DNA from 2 places in the Cytobacillus sp. ABV4_503 genome. Region 2 is predicted to be linked to the other one. Evidence: riboswitches for the same ligand, from Rfam matches in the RefSeq annotation. Region 2 holds a riboswitch; the other holds the start of a gene.
What was found. A riboswitch is a leader RNA that binds a small molecule or an ion and turns the genes downstream of it on or off. The one in region 2 is predicted to bind ZMP and ZTP.
Positions count from the first base shown of each region.

Region 1: linked by a shared signal. The riboswitch ahead of ACXAD1_RS14675 (phosphoglycerate dehydrogenase) and the one ahead of ACXAD1_RS15935 (bifunctional 5,10-methylenetetrahydrofolate dehydrogenase/5,10-methenyltetrahydrofolate cyclohydrolase) in region 2 are both predicted to bind ZMP and ZTP.

Region 1 is NZ_JBSWTH010000001.1:2,936,278-2,939,445, forward strand. Features, by position in the region: gene ACXAD1_RS14670 (sigma-70 family RNA polymerase sigma factor) at 1-563, opposite strand, end outside; gene ACXAD1_RS14675 (phosphoglycerate dehydrogenase) at 749-1,948, opposite strand; ZMP/ZTP riboswitch at 2,016-2,094, opposite strand; gene ACXAD1_RS14680 (polymer-forming cytoskeletal protein) at 2,370-3,083, opposite strand; gene ACXAD1_RS14685 (YhbD family protein) at 3,104-3,168, opposite strand, start outside.
Region 2 is NZ_JBSWTH010000001.1:3,185,588-3,188,755, forward strand. Features, by position in the region: gene ACXAD1_RS15930 (cold-shock protein) at 260-460, opposite strand; gene ACXAD1_RS15935 (bifunctional 5,10-methylenetetrahydrofolate dehydrogenase/5,10-methenyltetrahydrofolate cyclohydrolase) at 674-1,552, opposite strand; ZMP/ZTP riboswitch at 1,636-1,718, opposite strand; gene ACXAD1_RS15940 (hypothetical protein) at 2,291-2,779, opposite strand; gene ACXAD1_RS15945 (nucleoside hydrolase) at 2,956-3,168, opposite strand, start outside.

The DNA.
Region 1 (3,168 bases), 250 kb from region 2:
TCTTCCGCAGCCACAGATTGCTGCAGCAGATGAAAAAGCTTTTCTTCTTCATCATTTGCAAAAGAATCCTCAGTCTCATCTTCAACTGGGTGCTGTAGCTGCTTCCGAGCACGGTTCAGCGAGGACTTCACTGCAAATTCAGTGGTCTGCAGGATATCCGCAATCTCTTTTGTTTTGTATCGAAACCCTTCCTTCAGCGTAAAAATAACAGCCTGCTTTAATGTCAGACGGTTAATGAGATGGCTGATTGCTTCTCCTCGATCGGTGCTGTAATTCTTCATTTCACTTTCAGGCGACTCTTCCAGCTGCTCCCGCTTTCTGTTTCGAAGAGTATCCATCCAGCAATTATAGGCAATCTTCTTCAAAAGAGCCTGATTGATATTCTCCGGAGAATAGCTTTTATAAGCGCGGATGATTGCCTCATGGGCAAGATCGTCCCCATCCCAGCTGCTCTGTGCAAGAAACCGGCTATAACGCTGCAGTGAAGGATAGATATCTGCAATACATCTTTCCTTCTGCTCTAAGAAATCCCTTGATTCAGCCTGAACTTTCCCTTGCTTCATAAACCTGTTCACTCCTTTAATACATCTCTGCTTCTATAACGGAATAAGAGAACTAAAAGATACGGGGTAATTATAATTTATTATCATTTTATTCTAAGGATAGCTGATATTATCCTGCTCATATACTTTTTTTGATTTCAATCCAAAAAAAAAGCCCCAATCCCATTGGAATTGAGGCTGCAGTTTTATATAATTCGTGACGTTACAATGCCGTCAATTTGATTGATCTGTTCAAGCAGTCCAGGGACCACTTCGCCATTGACTTTATTATCGATATCGATCATGGTATACGCATATTCACCGCGGCTGCGGTTCACCATGTCTGCGATGTTCAGCTGGTAGCTTGAAATGGCAAGCGTGATTTGGCCGACCATATTTGGGATGTTTTTATGAAAAGCAGTGACACGCCGCTTGCCTGTGTAAGGAAGAGCAGCATTTGGGAAGTTCACTGAGTTTTTAACATTGCCTGTTTCAAGGAAGTGCTTCACCTGTCGTGCTGCCATGACAGCGCAGTTTTCCTCAGATTCTTTTGTTGAAGCGCCAAGGTGCGGAATTGCCACAGCGTTTTTCATTTTCAGGACATTTTCATTTGGGAAGTCTGTAATATACTTGCCCACTTTTCCGCTCTCAAGCGCTGCTGCCATATCTGATTCATTCACAAGCTCTCCGCGTGAGAAATTCAAAATATGAACACCATTCTTCATCATGCTGAATGTATCTTCATTGAACATTTCCCTTGTATCATCGGTTAATGGAACATGTACAGTGATATAGTCGGATTCTGCAAACACCTGCTCAATGGTCATGGCACGCTGAACATTGCGGGACAAGTTCCAGGCCGTATCAACTGAAATGAATGGATCAAAGCCTATAACATCCATATCAAGTTCAAGTGCATCATTGGCCACAAGTGCCCCGATTGCTCCCAATCCAATTACACCGAGAGTTTTCCCCTTAATTTCTTTTCCGACAAATTGCTTTTTCCCTGCTTCTACAAGCTTTGGAATCTGGTCTCCTTCATCTTTCAGCGTTTTGGTCCAGGCGATGCCGGCAAAGAGATTGCGGGATGACGCCATTAAGGAAGTAAGCACCATTTCTTTTACTGCATTTGCATTGGCACCAGGAGTATTAAAAACAACAATGCCCTGCTCAGTGCATTTCTCAACCGGGATATTATTTACACCCGCGCCTGCACGGGCAATTGCTTTTAATCGATCGCCCAATTCCATTGAATGCATATTGAAGCTGCGAAGGACAATCGCATCCGGATTGCCGCTTTCATTATCGATTGTAAATTGATCCTTGTTAAACACCTCAAGACCGCTTGACGCAATCGCATTCAATGTTTTAATCGTCTTTACTCTGTCTAACGTCATGGTACTCACTGGATTCTCCCCTTTTCAACTAACTTTGTCAGATTTTAAAACAGAAAGAGGCAAGGGTAGAATCCCTTACCTCTGCCCAGGCGAACGGCTTCGACACTATGTGCTCCCTCGCGGTGATCCGCGTCTCGCCAGTTACACATAGCCTTTTCGGTTTTTTAAATCTTATCAAAGTCTTCTGAAAACTTCAACCCTTTAAAGCGCTTACATTATTAAAATTATTTTTTATTTTTTTACAGTATATTTTTCTTATTTTGTACATATGCTTTTGAAGTTAGTAATTGGAATAACATTTTCCTTTCAGCTGTATGCATATTAATTGCTGGTATTCTGTTCTAAGAAATGAAGCATTTTATCTGGAAATAAAATTGGACTATCCGAAAGTAATTATCAATAAACTGTTTCCCTTCACCTCTCTCCTTTATCAGATTCTGCGAAGTTCTGTAACTGCTGCTTCTGGGGAACATTCATACTCGCCAGAATACTCGACAAGCCCAATCTCGCAATTTTTGCCGATTTTTACATTTTTCCCTCTTACGACAAGAGCTGCTGTGCCTTCGAGTTCGATGTCATCCCCTTCAATTAAATCTGCCTCCAGCTTCAAGGGAAAGATGGATTTGATTAATTTAAATAGGGTCTCTCTATGCTGTGTCACTTTAATTATTCTGCCGCCAATCTCTTTCGCTTTACTGTCTCCAAAAAGCTTAATATCAATCGTTTCTGCATTCAGTAAACCTTCTACTGAAAAAGTCCCTTCAGCACTGAAGATTTCCGCTTCACAGTCTCCCTCAATAGATACTTTTCCATTCACATCGATTACATCGCATTTTACAGAGCCTCCAATAGAGGATTTCCCAGCGACCTCAAGCTTTTGACAGCTGACGGCTTCAGAAATGGCAGCCGAGCCATTGATAATCAGGGATTCAGCTTTAACAGCTCCGTGGATTTTTGCTGCACCACTGATCTTTCCTTTTTCGGTTTTTACGTTTCCATGGACAGTGCCCGTACCGTTACAAAGGAATCTCTCGCATTCAATATCACTGTTTACAGTTCCCTTGCCATTTAATTCAACCTTTTCAAATGAACCTCCATTAGACGATCCAACTCCATTAATAATTAAGTTCCCTAGCGTTTTCATATTCACAGCAAATTTTCCCCCTATGCCAATTTGGATTTTAATTCCTCTGCACAATGTTCTATCGATAAAGTGGCTGCCACTTTTG
Region 2 (3,168 bases):
CTGAAAGATTGTTTTTGTATAAAGACATGGACACTTTACTAGGCTTTCCAGTTTGTATCTCTTTTTTACATTTCCGTTTGCACTATTTTTAAACTTTTTGTAAGTGAAGTATTTTAATTGGGTGAAATGAAAAATACATATTCCTAAAAGCAGTTATTGCAGAAGATCTGTTTTGAGGAATGCTGAAGGCTACAAAGTGGATAAGCAAACATAAAAAGGTGATGCATGATTAGACATGCATCACCTCATTTTAAGCAAATTATGCTTTTGTTACGTTAGCAGCTTGAGGTCCACGGTTACCTTCAACGATTTCGAAAGTTACGTCTTGACCTTCTTCTAAAGTTTTGAAACCTTCAGTTTGGATAGCGGAGAAGTGTACGAATACATCTTGACCTTCTGAAGATTCGATGAATCCGAAACCTTTTTCTGCATTAAACCATTTAACTTTACCTGTGTTCATTTGTGTTGCCTCCCAATAAATTGTTTTTCACTATAATGTACCATATAAACTTAAACATAAAAAAGTCGCAGCTGCCAGAAATGAGGATGAACGATCGCCTACATTTCTTTGCAGCTACGACTACTTATCCAAAAAGTATATAACGAACTTTACAGCGTTAACCTAATAATAAACGACACCCAGTTATAAGTCAATCCTTTTAAAGATCAATTTTTATTTAGGGATAAATGAACTATTTATGCTTCCCTTGTATTTCAGCGATTTTTCCGCAGCATGAACAGTATGTTTCAAAAGCATGGAAATCGTAACAGGTCCAACTCCTCCAGGTACGGGGGTAATGGCAAACGCCTTTTCAAAACAGCTGTCATACTCTGCATCCCCAATATTTCCTTCATTATATCCGGCATCAAGGACAATAGCTCCTTCTTTAATCCATTCACCCTTGATGAAGTTAGGTTTTCCTACAGCTGCTACTACAATATCAGCTTGCTTTACAATTTGGGGCAGATTTTGGGTATATGAATGGCACGTAGTGACTGTTGCGTTTCGATTGAGTAAAAGGGCAGAGACCGGCTTGCCAAGGATCGGGCTTCTGCCTACGACTACTGCATGCATACCTTCAGCCTTCAAATTATAAAAATCCATAATTTCCAAAATAGCTGCAGGTGTACAAGACGGATATTCACCAAATCCGAATGCAGTCTGTCCATATCCAAGGCTTGTAACACCGTCTACGTCTTTTTCAATAGCAATTGCTTCAAAAGCTTTTCGTTCATCTATATGTCCAGGGACGGGATGCTGTAGAAGGATTCCATGTACAGAAGGATCATCGTTTAATTCTGCAATCTTCTCTAATAGTTCATGTGTTGTTGTATCCTTTGACATATGGATACGTTTTGATAAAATGCCAAGTTTTTCACAAGCATTTCCCTTCATCCTTACATACGTTTCAGAAGAAGGGTCATCTCCCACCAAAATAGTGGCCAAACAAGGGACGACATCCTTCCCCTTCAATTCTTCAATTCGATTTCTTAATTGGTCTTTCACATGTTTTGCCACAACAATTCCATCAAGAATAATCTTTTTTTCCATGCATATTCCTCCTATAGGAAAAGCACCTATTCGGCTGACGGGCTTTTCCATTTTGTTATGAAAAAAGAGACAAGGGTATCCCTTATCTCTGCCCAGACGACCGGCTATACATAGACGCAGCTCCCCTGCGGTTCATTCCGCATTGTCGTCAGTCACTGCGATTTTGTTAAGCTATTCTTATGTATACATCATACCACAAAAACACAAATGATTAAACTGAAACTTATTAAATCGTTCGTGTTTTTTGCAAAATAATAAAAAAGGACAGCAAACACTGTCCTTATAAATGATATATTTGAGTTATTTAATTATTACCTAAAACAATGAAAGCCCTTCCTCTCTTCCATCCTTGCGGCTCCTAGACCGCGCCAGTGGGAATCAGGTTGGCCGGAATCTTTTCCGACTCTTAGATGCTCTCTGAGATTTTAATATTAAATGGTAAGAAACTTACTGAAGTAAAAATACGGAGAAGTGTCTGGTTTATAGAAGATGATTAAGAAGAAAATTCAGCTTTAAGCTGTCCACACAAATTATTCTTAATTACAAACACATGCTTACTCTTTCAAAATCCTAAAGAGCATAAAACATAATAAAAAGCCGCAGTTTCACAAAAAAGAAGGTTCGGCTGCCGAACATTCCAAGTGAATTAACGACTTCAACAATATACCTCAAATACTTCAATCACTATGTTACCTTATTTACGGTAAGGTGTCAAGAAAAAAACTTGTCACTCGTTTATCAGCCTTCTCCCTTATACTCAGTTACATCAAAATAATCGGTTGTGTCTTTATAGTCATTAAAACCAATATCCAGATCATGAAAATATCGGTGCAATTTAATTAGAACATCCTTTTCCTTAGTGCCCGACTGCACAGTTTCTGCCAGCCGTGCTATTGTGCTCAGATCAGTCTGCAAATCCTCATTCTCCGCTGATATTTTCTTTAGTGAGTTTACGATTAAGTCAGCCTGCTCCCTTTGTTTAGTCCAGCTGACTTTACGGTCTCTCCCCCATCCAAGTGTTTCATTATAAAAAGTATGATTGGAGGCAATGAAGTCTCCTAAATCATCGTACATTAAATCCTGTTCGGATGTTTCCGCATTTGCCGAGGTTTTTTGCACCTTGGATTCACCCTTATTTAAAAAGACAAGTACACTATATGCTGCAGCGATGGCTATGACCATTCCCAGAATTGAAAAAGCCCTGTTTATTTTTTTGTTTTTTAGCAATTTGGAAGCCTCCATTTGATTTGATTAATGTATACTGAAACTTAATGGATTTGCTGCAATTTCCCTAAAGAAACTTTCCCTGACTTCAAATGTTTTCCACGTTAATACATTCTATGCAAACTTCCTATTCCCCTTCAACGCCAAATGAAAAAGCTTTTAACACTCTGTGTCAAAAGCTATTTCTGAACTTTCTGAGTGAGAAAAACTTCCATAAAATCAATGACAAACCGTTCCAGGTCAAGCTCCATCGCTATATTATCAAGTGTTTCCGGAGGATCATCTTCGGGCAATGGCCTGAAGTCAGCTATGCTTTTTCCCTTGGCCTTTCCAAACTGTTCAATTCTCACTCTTCTTTTTACATACTTGACAAGATCTGGATTTGTGAGAAC